3 regions of the Exiguobacterium sp. s125 genome follow, and region 1 is predicted to be linked to each of the others. Evidence: riboswitches for the same ligand, from Rfam matches in the RefSeq annotation. Region 1 holds a riboswitch; each other region holds the start of a gene.
The links. Region 1 has a riboswitch for thiamine pyrophosphate ahead of thiT (energy-coupled thiamine transporter ThiT). Riboswitches for the same ligand answer to the same signal wherever they lie in the genome.
Positions count from the first base shown of each region.

Region 2: linked by a shared signal. The riboswitch ahead of KNQ05_RS06915 (thiamine phosphate synthase) and the one ahead of thiT (energy-coupled thiamine transporter ThiT) in region 1 are both predicted to bind thiamine pyrophosphate.
Region 3: linked by a shared signal. The riboswitch ahead of thiD (bifunctional hydroxymethylpyrimidine kinase/phosphomethylpyrimidine kinase) and the one ahead of thiT (energy-coupled thiamine transporter ThiT) in region 1 are both predicted to bind thiamine pyrophosphate.

Region 1 is NZ_JACSMI010000001.1:727,530-731,509, reverse strand. It holds gene KNQ05_RS03530 (amino acid permease) at 1-1,129, shown strand, start outside; gene KNQ05_RS03525 (thiamine diphosphokinase) at 1,347-1,946, opposite strand; gene thiT (energy-coupled thiamine transporter ThiT) at 1,949-2,509, opposite strand; TPP riboswitch at 2,574-2,680, opposite strand; gene rpe (ribulose-phosphate 3-epimerase) at 2,701-3,357, opposite strand; gene rsgA (ribosome small subunit-dependent GTPase A) at 3,359-3,980, opposite strand, start outside.
Region 2 is NZ_JACSMI010000001.1:1,352,453-1,356,432, forward strand. It holds gene thiS (sulfur carrier protein ThiS) at 1-148, opposite strand, end outside; gene KNQ05_RS06910 (NAD(P)/FAD-dependent oxidoreductase) at 132-1,136, opposite strand; gene KNQ05_RS06915 (thiamine phosphate synthase) at 1,133-1,723, opposite strand; TPP riboswitch at 1,813-1,915, opposite strand; gene nagZ (beta-N-acetylhexosaminidase) at 1,982-3,196, opposite strand; gene KNQ05_RS06925 (OsmC family protein) at 3,193-3,618, opposite strand; gene KNQ05_RS06930 (MFS transporter) at 3,824-3,980, shown strand, end outside.
Region 3 is NZ_JACSMI010000004.1:102,825-106,804, forward strand. It holds gene KNQ05_RS11430 (murein hydrolase activator EnvC family protein) at 1-782, shown strand, start outside; gene KNQ05_RS11435 (murein hydrolase activator EnvC family protein) at 986-2,260, shown strand; TPP riboswitch at 2,322-2,432, shown strand; gene thiD (bifunctional hydroxymethylpyrimidine kinase/phosphomethylpyrimidine kinase) at 2,549-3,358, shown strand; gene thiM (hydroxyethylthiazole kinase) at 3,339-3,980, shown strand, end outside.

The sequences.
Region 1 (3,980 bases):
CTGGGCCGTGACCGTCGCTCTTGAAATCACAGCTGCCGGTAGTCTGATGGATCGCTGGTTTCCACAGGTTCCCGTCGTCATCTGGTGCGCCTTATTTACCGTCATCTTATTCGGATTGAACGCGATCTCTGCGAAAGCATTCGGAGAAGCAGAATTTTGGTTTTCAAGTCTTAAAGTACTCGCCATCCTGTTCTTCATCGGACTCGGGGGAGCCGCATGGTTCGGATGGATTGATATGGCGGCTGAACGACCAGCTACGTTGTTCGCGAACTTCACGGCGAACGGCTGGTTTCCGAACGGGGCTCTCGGCGTCTTGACGACGATGATTGCCGTCAACTTCGCTTTCCAAGGAACAGAATTGATTGGTGTCGCTGCCGGGGAATCGAGTGATCCAGAAAAATCGATTCCGAAAGCGATTCGTAATACGGTTTGGCGGACGTTTATTTTCTTCGTCCTCTCGATTACAATTATCGGGGCTTTAATTCCGTATGAATCGGCGAGCGGCATCAGCAGTCCCTTCATCATGGTATTTGACGCAATCGGTATCCCATATGCTGCAGATTTGATGAACATCGTCGTTTTGACGGCACTCTTATCCGTCGGAAACTCTGGACTGTATGCTGCGACACGCATGCTCTGGTCGATGTCGCAAGAAGGCATGATTTCAAAGAAACTCGCCATCGTCAATCAGCGGGGTGTGCCGATGCGCGCCTTAACGTTCACGATGCTGTTCGCGATGTTATCCTTATTGACGGCATTCTTCGCAGAAGATACCGTCTTCATCTGGCTATTATCCATCGCCGGTCTCGGAGCACAAGTCGGTTGGATCTCGATTTCCGCTTCGCAAATCGCTTTCCGACGCCAATTCATCAAGGCAGGACACACGCTTGACGAACTGAAGTTCAAAACACCGTTCTTCCCAGTCTTACCCATCCTCTCATTCTCACTCAATCTGCTCGTCTTAATCAGTTTAGGTTTTCAAGCCGATCAACGCGTCGCCTTATATCTCGGCGTCCCTTTCTTCCTACTGACATGGGCAAGTTACCATCTTTTCGTCAAAGGAAAACATATCGCTGCAAAAAGCGAACAACAAGCAGCCAGTTCGACACTTCAAAACGAACAACGATGACTTGTTATCTGGCCCTGGATACACCGGGTGCCGGAATCCGTTGAACTTAAACAGTCGACTGACTAATAAATCAAAACGCCGATGCTTCCGTTTTACATACGGAGTCATCGGCGTTTGCCATACCTATCTTTTTGTTCATGACGTCATGACGTGTACTTGAAGAACGCATGTCCCGGTCGCATCAGCGAGATATGATGGAATCGCGTCTATCGCGTTTTTATTTTTCATGCGTGCGCAGGACGAGGACTTCCCCTTCGACGACCGTCACTTGCGCAACACCAACCCACTCATTGCTGACCGTCAGCGAACCACCGACCGGAACAGGATGCTCCGTCAAGGGGTATTTGACGCCGCGTAACGTCAAGTTCGACGGGACAAGGGGAATGAATGACAGGTAATGATACCCTTCAGACGCGAGTTCGTACTGACCGGTTTTCCAGTACCGGACATCCTCACGTTTCGTCACGAGTCGTGCCATCGGAAATTGTTTTAACAAATAGACGTTCTGTAGCGTCATGTCGAGCCGACCACCCGTCGCACCAAAGATGAGTAGTTCAGCACCTGCAGCCTGTTCGGTAGCGTAACGTAACGCTAGTTCTAAGTCCGTTTCATCTTTTTCTGCCGGATGAAGCAATCCACCATCCGGAACGTATCCGAGCGAATCAAAGTCACCGATTGCCACATCAAAATCAAGTCCTTGCTCCACTAATGTCGCAATCCCGCCGTCAACACCGATAATCATCGTCTTGTCTTTCACGAATGGTGCGAGCGTCGGGACGTCTTCTGCCGGTCCTGCCGCAACGATTAAAACTCTCATCTTTAAATACCGCGAGCGGAGTAACGTAAAAGACGTGGTGCTGTCGTAAGCAAAATACCTGCAACGACCCCACATAAAACGTACGACGGAGCCATATACGTCGCGTTATAAATGAACGAGTAAGGAACGACCGGTCCTTTGGCATACTCTGCAAAAAAGACGATTCCACTGATGACATGACAGATGTAACGTAGACCGGCACCTAACAAGGTCGCAAACAAAACAATCGTCATGAGACGCTTTTTTTGACCTTCTGTTGCTGCTTTTTTGACTTGGCCTGCAAACACTCCACTCAAACCGACGACACCATATGCAAGCGTATAGTCAAGCAGCGGTTGGACGACCGTCAAGACTTGCGGAGCGAACATCAATTGAATCGTTCCGACGAGCGCACCCGTGATGACACCACCAACGACGCCGTGACGAAAGGCCATGACGAAAATCGGTAACATCGCTAAGCTGATGGATCCGCCTTGTGGCATTTTGAACGGAATCAATAAATCAAATACAACACCGAGACTCGCGAAAATCGCAATCTCCATTAACATTTGTAATCGTTTCATACTGTGTTCCTCCTAAAAATAAAATAATGATGACAACAAAAAGGCAGTACGACGGACGCCGTACTGCCTGCGTGCGCCACATCCCTACGTCCGTCTGAACGGAACAGGTTCGAAGGGTTAAAGTCTACTCACTTCTCTCAGCCGCTTGACGCGACACCCCTTGCGGTCAAAATTTAATTGTCTTGGCTCTATTATACGTGAGCCGCGTTTCGAATACTAGTGATGGCTTCCGCATAGTCTGGTGCATTGTAGATTGCAGAACCTGCGACAAGGACGTTTGCCCCATTGTCGATACACAGTTTTGCCGTTTCCGCGTTGACACCACCATCGATTTCAATTTCGAACGTCAAACCGCGCTCTGCTTTGATCATCGCCAATTGCTTCAGCTTCGTCATGACGCTCGGCAAGAAAGCTTGTCCGCCAAATCCTGGATTGACCGTCATCAACAAGACCATGTCGACTTCTTCTAGGACATGTTCAATCGTCGACAGTGACGTGTGTGGATTCAGCACGACGCCGGCCTTTGCTCCAGCCCCTTTAATTTGTTGCAAGACACGATGGACATGATTCGTCGCTTCGACATGGAAGGTGACGATATCCGCTCCTGCCGCTACAAACGCTTCGACGAAGTTTTCTGGTCGATCGATCATTAAATGAACGTCAAGGACCATGTCCGTCTTTTGACGAAGACTACTGAGGACGGGTAGACCAAATGAAATGTTCGGGACGAACTGGCCGTCCATGACGTCGAAATGGATGTAATCTGCTCCTGCCGCCTCGACAGCTTTAACGTCTCGTTCTAGGTTGGCGAAATCTGCTGATAAAATAGATGGTGCGATTTTAATCATTTCAATACCTCCGCGCTCGATTCTTGATTTCCTCTACAAACATACCATAATTCGTATAGCGTGAGGACATGATTTCTTCTCCCTCAACTGATTTTTTGACAGCACAGCCTGGTTCGTTTAAATGCAGGCAACCACGGTATTTGCACGTATCTTGCCGTGCGACGAATTCTGGAAAACACCAACGTAATTCTTCGATTTCCATCTCGTGTGGAAAATCGAGGTTCGAAAACCCTGGCGTATCAGCTATCAAGCCCTCTGCAAGCGGAATTAACGTCACATGACGCGTCGTATGTCGTCCGCGTCCGAGCGATTTCGAGATGTGGCTCGTCTCGAGATCGAGCGTCGCATCGAGCGCATTCAACAATGAACTTTTTCCGACTCCCGACTGTCCCGCGAGCACACTTGTTTTTTCCTTGAGTAGCGGGCGGACTTCCTCTACCCCTTCTAGCGTCTCACTCGACGTCTCAATCACCTGATAACCGATTTGTCGGTAACCGGCAATCGCCGTCCGGACTTCTGCTTCCGCTGTTCCTTGCAACAAATCCATCTTCGTCAAGATAATGATAGGTTGAATCTCTTTTGCTTCGATTAAGACTAAAAATCGATCGAGCAAATGGGCTGAA
Region 2 (3,980 bases), 620 kb from region 1:
TGTTTTGGTATGCTGTCCGCTCGACAATCTGTCGATTCTGTTCGATGATGACCATTTTTTCCGTCAAATTGAGATGATGAATCAATCCGTCGATTGTCGAAATCGATCCGTCAAGCGTATACGGTTGACCATTAATGGTGAGTTGCATTCGTGTTCCTCCTCGATTCATGTAATGAAAACGGACGAAGCTCATATTTCGGCGTGATTCCCGTTACCTCGTCTGCCAGGACGGACGCCGTGATCGGGGCGAGTAATATCCCGTGCCGATGATGCCCGGTCGCGACGAATAGGTGCCCGACTCCCGGGACCTGCCCGAGATAAGGCAATCCGTCCGCTGTTTGTGGACGAATCCCGGACCAGATGTCCACGATTTCCGCTTCTCTGATTGCCGGGAACAGTCGCGCCGCCGCCTGCAGGAGATGTTCAATCCCGCTGACGCTGACCCCTGTCGTCTCGTCACCGATCCGTTCCGTCGCCCCGATGATGATCCGTCCGTCAAACTTCGGGACGAGGTACACGTCGTCGCTAAACAACGTTTCGGTCAAGACATGCCCCGGAAGCCGGACGGCGAGGCATTCGCCTTTGACCGGTACCGTCGCGATCTCGACACCACTCGTCGCGAGTAACGCTTCTGATCCCCGACCGCTTGCGACCACGACGTTCCCGGCTTCGCGCTTACCGTTACTTGTCGCAACGCCGACGACGGTCGCCCCTGCCCGGTGCAGTCCCGTGACCATTGTCTGTTCTTCAATCACACCTCCGCGGGCTTTAATCGCGTGACGGAGCGAACGCGTCAACTGGACGGGATCGATTTGACCGACGGATGCAAATTGAATTTCCTCGTGCCCCCGAATCAACCGAAAGGGATTTTCTTTATAGCCACTATCAATGCCGGTCTCATTAAACAGCTCACGGACGAGGTCGGGATAAAGCTGTCGACTCGCTGCCGCCAGTTGATGTAAGGCAGGGATCAGTTCATGATCCGTCGCAAGCATGCCGGCTGCCGCTCGCGTCGTTCCTTCGCCACACCGGCTTTGCTCAAGCACGCGTACCGGTTGTCCTCGTTTGAGCAATTCGTAGGCGAGTGTCAAACCGATTACGCCTGCGCCGACGATTAACGTCTCTGTTGCTTTCATTGATCAAGCACCTCGCGATACGCTAGGACTGCTTCGACCGGATTTGCCTGACCGAGAATCCCTGACATCACAGCGATGCCAGCAACTCCGGTCGCGAGGACATCGGCGACATTCTCCGGCTGAATCCCGCCAATCGCGATGACGGGGACTTTTGAAAACGTGACGATTTGCGCGAGTGCCGCTAGTCCGCGCGGAGCAATGTCCTGTTTTGACGCCGTCGCAAAGACATGACCATACATGACGAAGTCGCTGCCCGTCTCAAGCGCTTCCGTCAAGGAGTGGATTGATCGGCCGATCTGTAGCTCGCTGAATTGACGCCGCACGACAGCGACGGGAATACTGCATGATGTCAACTGGACACTTGCCTTCGTCACGAGGGCGACATCAAGCCGGTCATGGACGATTAGTTTTTCACGTGGAACACCGGCGCATACTAGCTCCTCGATCAATTGGACGAGTCGGTCCGCCGACCAACCCGGTTCCCGGATATGAATCATGTCGACATAAGGCACAACAGCCGGCAAGACTTCTAGAAGATGTGTCAGCTCTTTTGTCCCGGTCGTCACAATATGTAACTTCGGACGCATACCTTCTCCTCCTTGCTACACAAAAAGGACCACCCCATGAACATGATGGAGTGGTCCGAAAAATGTCCAGGTAAGACCTGAGACAGGATGATAATCAGAAGCCACTTCCCTCCGCTAGTACGAACTAGATCAGGTTCAAAGGGTCCGGATATTTCCGTCTCAGTCTGCTGCGAGACTCCCCTAGTGTAGAACTATTTAGTGTTGGTTGGTTCATTCGTAGTCTACCATGACCGCTCGCTTGATTTCTAGTCCGACTTGTCAGTTCAGCCGATCCGTGACCGTTTTGACCTGTTCCGTCAATTGTTCACGCGTTGGAATCAGCTTCGTGTCTGCTAAATCATACGTTTGTTTTAATCGTAAGACACGTGTCACTTTTGCGTCGAGGTCAGCCCGTGATAGTGACTTGTCCTTGACCCCCTGCATAATTGCCGCATGAACATCCGTGTAAGCACCGGCTTGCGAGAACATCGCCATGTCGGCACCACGTTCGAGGGCGAGACGCGAAGCTTGGGCGAGACCATATTGTTTCGTGATCGCACCCATTACGAGGTCGTCCGTCACGATGACGCCATCGAACTTCAACTCTTCACGCAACAGCTGTTGCATGACCGGCTCTGATAACGACGACGGATTGTCTGGGTCGAGCGCCGGGAATAAAATGTGTGCGACCATCACCATTTCCGCTCCGGCATCGATTGCCGCTTTGAACGGGACGAGTTCCAGTTGCTCGAGTTGCGCTTTCGTCTTCGTCACGGTCGGTAAGCCGACATGCGAATCGACAATCGTATCGCCGTGTCCGGGAAAATGTTTGACGACCGGCACGACGTCTTCCGACTTGATTCCCTGCATTAACGGGACACCGAGCCGGGCGACGTCATCCGGCTCAGCACTGAGTGCCCGGTCACCGATGATCGGGTTCGCCGGGTTACTGTTGACATCAAGAACCGGGGCGAAATCCATATTAAATCCATAAAACCGTGACATCGCACCAAGCGCCTGTCCGGCCTTTTGCATCAATGCCGGATCGTTTTTCTGACCGAGCGTCAGACTCGGAGGTAAATGAAACGTTTGATCCGGGACACGACTGACACGTCCTCCTTCTTCATCGAAGCCGAGGAACGCGAGCGCTTCGTCGTCTTGTGCGTCCTTGATTGCTGCCGTCAAGGTTTTCAGCTGGGCGTCTGACGTGATATTGCCTCCGAGTAACAGGACACCGCCTATCGCGTGATTGTTTAACAGACTTCGGTCCGCGTCCGATAACGTCGTCCCGCTGATCCCGATATACAGCAATTGATCGACCTTTTCAGCAGTCGAGAGTTTGGCGAGCTGACGTTTGATGTCTTGCTCCGCCTGGTCGGCAGCCGTCGGTTCGTCAGCGACCGGCTGTTGCTGACTCGTCTTCGGTTCTGTTGCTGGTTCACTCGCGCATGCCGTCAAAAAGCAAGCCGTTAAAAGCAGGTAAATCGGTTTCAAAGCGGTTCCTCGTTTCGGACGCCATTGATTGAATAATAGACTTCAATTTCAGCATTCAGTGATTTCGAGACAGAACAGTATTTATCTTTTGATAACGACACGGCCCGGCGGACTTTATCATCCGGCAAGTCGCCTTCGAGACGATAATGAATCGAAATCGTCGTAAAGCGGCGCGGGTGTTCCGTCGCCCGTTCTCCCTCAATGTCCATCTCAAACGAGGTTAACGGTAAACGCATTTTTTCTAAAATGGAGACGATGTCCATTCCCGTACAGCCGGCGACGGCGTGTAACAACAATTCAGTTGGCCGCGGTGCTCCGTTCTCCCCGTTATTTTCAGGTGCTGCATCCATTGCCAGTTGGTGTCCGGACTCCGTCACTCCACTAAAGCCCATCTTGTGATTCCATGTAATTGTCGCTTGCATTTTTCTCACTACCTTTCGATTTTTAGTTCGGTTCGCTTCGCTCTCCTTCATTATAGCGTAGTCTCACCTGAAGAAAATTGACATGCTATTCAAAATAATTCTTCTTTTCCGTTTCCATCCGATTCCCGTTCACCTGACACACGAATCATGCTATTCTGAAAAACGATAGTTTCGCGCTGCTTAGCGCTAGAATTGAGGAATTGATATGTCATCTACTACCCGTTTAAGTAAAACGGACTGGCTTTTAATCGCCACCCTCTCCTTACTGACGTTCGTCTTAGGCACAAGCGAATTCGTCATTGTCGGGATTTTATCAGAAATCGCTTCGGCCCTCGGAATTACGATTGCGAAAGCCGGCACAC
Region 3 (3,980 bases), on a different contig from region 1:
CACAGTTGATGGACGCGAAAGAAGTTCAACAAATCTTGATTGCGCAAGAAAAAGCAATCGCGGCAGAAAAAGCGGCACGTGAACGTGAAGCACGGATTGAAAAAGAGCGCAAAGCACAAGAAGCACGAGAAGCAAAAGCCCGTGCTGAAGCTCAAGCAGCACAAGCAGCAGCCGATCAGGCAGCGGCAGAAAAGGCAGCAGTTGAGCAAGCTGCAGCAGAAAAAGCGGCAGCCGAGCAAGCTGCAAAACAAGCAGCGCGTCAAAAAGCAACAACGAATTCAACAAAACAATCAACGCCGACACCAGCGCCTGTAACACCAAAACCAGCACCAGTAGCACCGAATCCAGCTCCGGCTCCAGCTGCATCTTCAGCATTGTTCATTCATCCGACAAGTGGTGCGACTACACAAGGATACGGCTCAGCAAGTGGTGAAAATGGGTATGGATTCCATAATGGAATCGACTTTGGTGCACCGGTTGGAACACCAATTGTCGCAGCAGCAACAGGAACTGTCATTACGGCTTCTAGTAGTGGTCCTTACGGAAATCACATCATGATTGCTCACCAATTGAACGGAAAAACGTATACGACGGTTTACGCGCACATGAGTTCATTGAATGCGCGTGCAGGACAACGTGTCAGCCAGGGACAACAAATCGGTGCACTTGGTAGCACGGGTAACTCGACTGGACCACACCTACACTTCGAAATTCATGTCGGTGGGTATATCTACAGCGGAACAGGCCCTGCAAATAGTGTTAATCCTATGTCAATGTTATAAAATCGTAAAAGAACCTCTACATTGTAGAGGTTCTTTTTTATACAGTTTGAATAATTAGTTGTTATATTACAAAATAACGTTTTCATTTGAAATGTAAATGAAATTTTTCTGAAACTATTACGGTGCTATAATCAATTTCAGATAGTTTCACTACGGAACAGGACTTCAAAAATCGAATTCATACATAAGCGAGGAACTCACATATGCTAAAAAAGTTATTTTCTACCGTACTATTAGGGACGTTATTATTGACGAACACCCCAATCACTCAAGCGGCTACAATCAAAGAAAAGAAAGCAGATAATGCAGCTGAACAACGTAAACTAGAAAAATCAATCAAAAAACAAGAATCTAAAATTTCAAAAGAGCAACGTCAAATCAATGCGATTGATGCAGCAATCAATGAAAATATTTTTCGTGTCTCAGAAAAAAATAAACAGATTCGTCAGTTGAATGAACGAATTGAAGAGCTTGAGGCAGACATTATCCATTATGAAGAAATGTTAAAACGCCAGGAAGAGCTGTTAGGAGACCGCCTTCGTGTGCTTCAAGAAAATGATGGGAATTCGATTAAATGGGAAGAAGTCATTTTTGGTTCGAAAGATCTTGGCGATCTCTTTAGTCGTGTGATGGCAGGGAAAAAAATTGCTGAACAAGATGACAAGATGATTTCTGCTTACCTTGAAACGCAAAAAAAATTAGCTGATGCTAAAGCGACGCTTGTGGATAAAAAGGAAGAGCGAGTGAAAGAAAAAGAAGCCCTTTTGGTTCAAAAAAAGGAACTCAAACAGCAAATGAAAGCACGTAGTGCAACCTTAAAAAAATTACGTCAAGGTAAAACAAAATTTACGACAAAACTTCTGAATGCGAAAGAACTTCAAGCGACATTAGAAGCGCAAGAACGTGCGATTGCGGCAGCAAAGGCAGCAGCTAAAGCAGCAGCGGAAAAGGCAGCAGCTGAAAAAGCGGCAGCGGAAAAGGCGGCGGAGGCGGCGGAAAAAAACAACGCCGGGACGTCTAAGAAGGTCGTAAGTGCTACGCCAGTCGCTAGTGTTCCGAGTGGTTCGGCGCAGTTCGTTCGCCCTGCGTCAGGAAGTGTTTCACAAGGATTCGGACCAGCGAGTGGTGCGAATGGGTATACTTTCCATAATGGTGTCGACTTTAGAGGGTCAGTCGGATCATCAATCGTCGCAGCAGCTTCAGGAACGGTCATCACAGCAGGAAGCGGTGGACCGTACGGAAATCACGTGATGATTTCACATTTCTTGAATGGGAAAGTGTATACAACAGTTTACGCGCATATGAATTCATTATCAGTTCATGCTGGACAAACGGTCTCGCAAGGGCAACAAATCGGTACGCTCGGAAATACGGGAAACTCGACGGGCGCACATCTTCATTTTGAATTGCATATTGGTGGTTACCAATACAGTGCGACAGGACCAGCTAACACAGTTAATCCATTAGCATACTTATAAAAACGAGCTTCGGCTCGTTTTTTTTATGGCGCTATGCTACAGTGAAAGAGAAATTTAAATCATGAGCAACTAGGGGAGCTGGAGGAATCTGGCTGAGAGGAAAACCATTCTGTTTTCGACCCTATCACCTGATCTGGATAATACCAGCGTAGGAAAGTTGAGATTGAAGACATGAATAAGTGACCACACTCGTTGGTTTTTCATGGCGTCGTCTGCTTTTTTACAGCGGACGGCGCTTTTTTTCGTTCCGCTTTCTCCTTGTGCTCTCATAGAAAGTGAGGTCTATCGATGAAACATGTACTGACGATTGCTGGATCAGACTCTAGTGGTGGAGCTGGAATTCAAGCCGACTTAAAAACTTTTTCTGCTCTTGGGGTTTACGGTATGAGTGTAATTACTGCTATCACAGCGCAAAATACGTTAGGCGTACAAGCAGTTGAAGATGTATCACCAACGCTTGTCGAAGCCCAGTTGAACTCGATTTTTAGCGATATTCGTGTAGATGCCGTTAAAATTGGGATGGTCTCGAATGAAAAAACGATTCAAGTCATTGCCAAATGTTTGAAACATTATCAGGGACCAGTCGTCTTAGACCCCGTGATGGTCGCAAAAGGGGGGCATGCGCTGTTAAGGAAATATGCTGAACAAGCATTAATGGAGCATTTAATGCCGCTTGCAACCTTGACGACCCCGAATATTCCGGAAATGGAACGCATGTTAGGGCAAGCGATTTCGACAATTGATGAAATGAAGCTGGCGACGACGGAATTCGCACAAAAACGAGATATCGCTATCCTGTTAAAAGGCGGTCATCTTGAAAGTACGGATGCCTCGGATATTTTATACACGGAAGGGATGCATCATCTGTTTCAGGAGGCACGATTAAAACGCCAGCATACACATGGTACTGGATGTACATTGTCTTCCGCGATTGCGGCACGTCTTGCGCTGGGAGATTCCCTGAAGGATAGCGTGATTTATGCTAAACGGTACGTAACTGAAGCAATCCGGCATGGATTTGCCTTAGGGAACGGAATCGGACCGACACATCACTTTTATGACATTTGGAGGGAAACGGATGCTTACAACCATTCATGATAAAAAACCATTAATTCATCATTTAACGAATGCGGTCACGATTAATGAGTGTGCCAATATGACCCTTGCGCTCGGGGGTTCACCTGTCATGGCGGAAGATATCCTAGAAGTCGAGGAAATGGTTGGACATGCAGATGCTGTCGTTATCAATATCGGGACATTGAACGCAGCTTCACGAGCGTCGCAATTGTTGGCAGGTCAAACGGCTAACCGATTGAAGAAACCGATTATTTTAGATCCAGTCGGAATGGGGGCGACGACACTTCGGACACAATTCACGAAAGAGTTACTCGAAGCAATTCATTTTACGGTCATTAAGGGGAACGTCTCTGAAATCAAGACGCTCATCGGTCAAGTCGGACGTTCAAAAGGAGTCGATGTCGCTTCCGGAGAGACATTAGATTTTCAAGTCGTCCATGAGTTTGCTGGACGGCTCGGGACGACTCTCGTCGTAACGGGACCGGTTGATTTCATTACAGACGGCAAGCGACAAGTAAAACTAACCGTAGGAACGCCACGACTCGGACACATTACAGGGACAGGTTGCATGACGGCATCGCTCATCGGAACCCTACTTGGAGCAGGGTATGATGCATTCGAAGCAGCGACCTATGGGACGTAT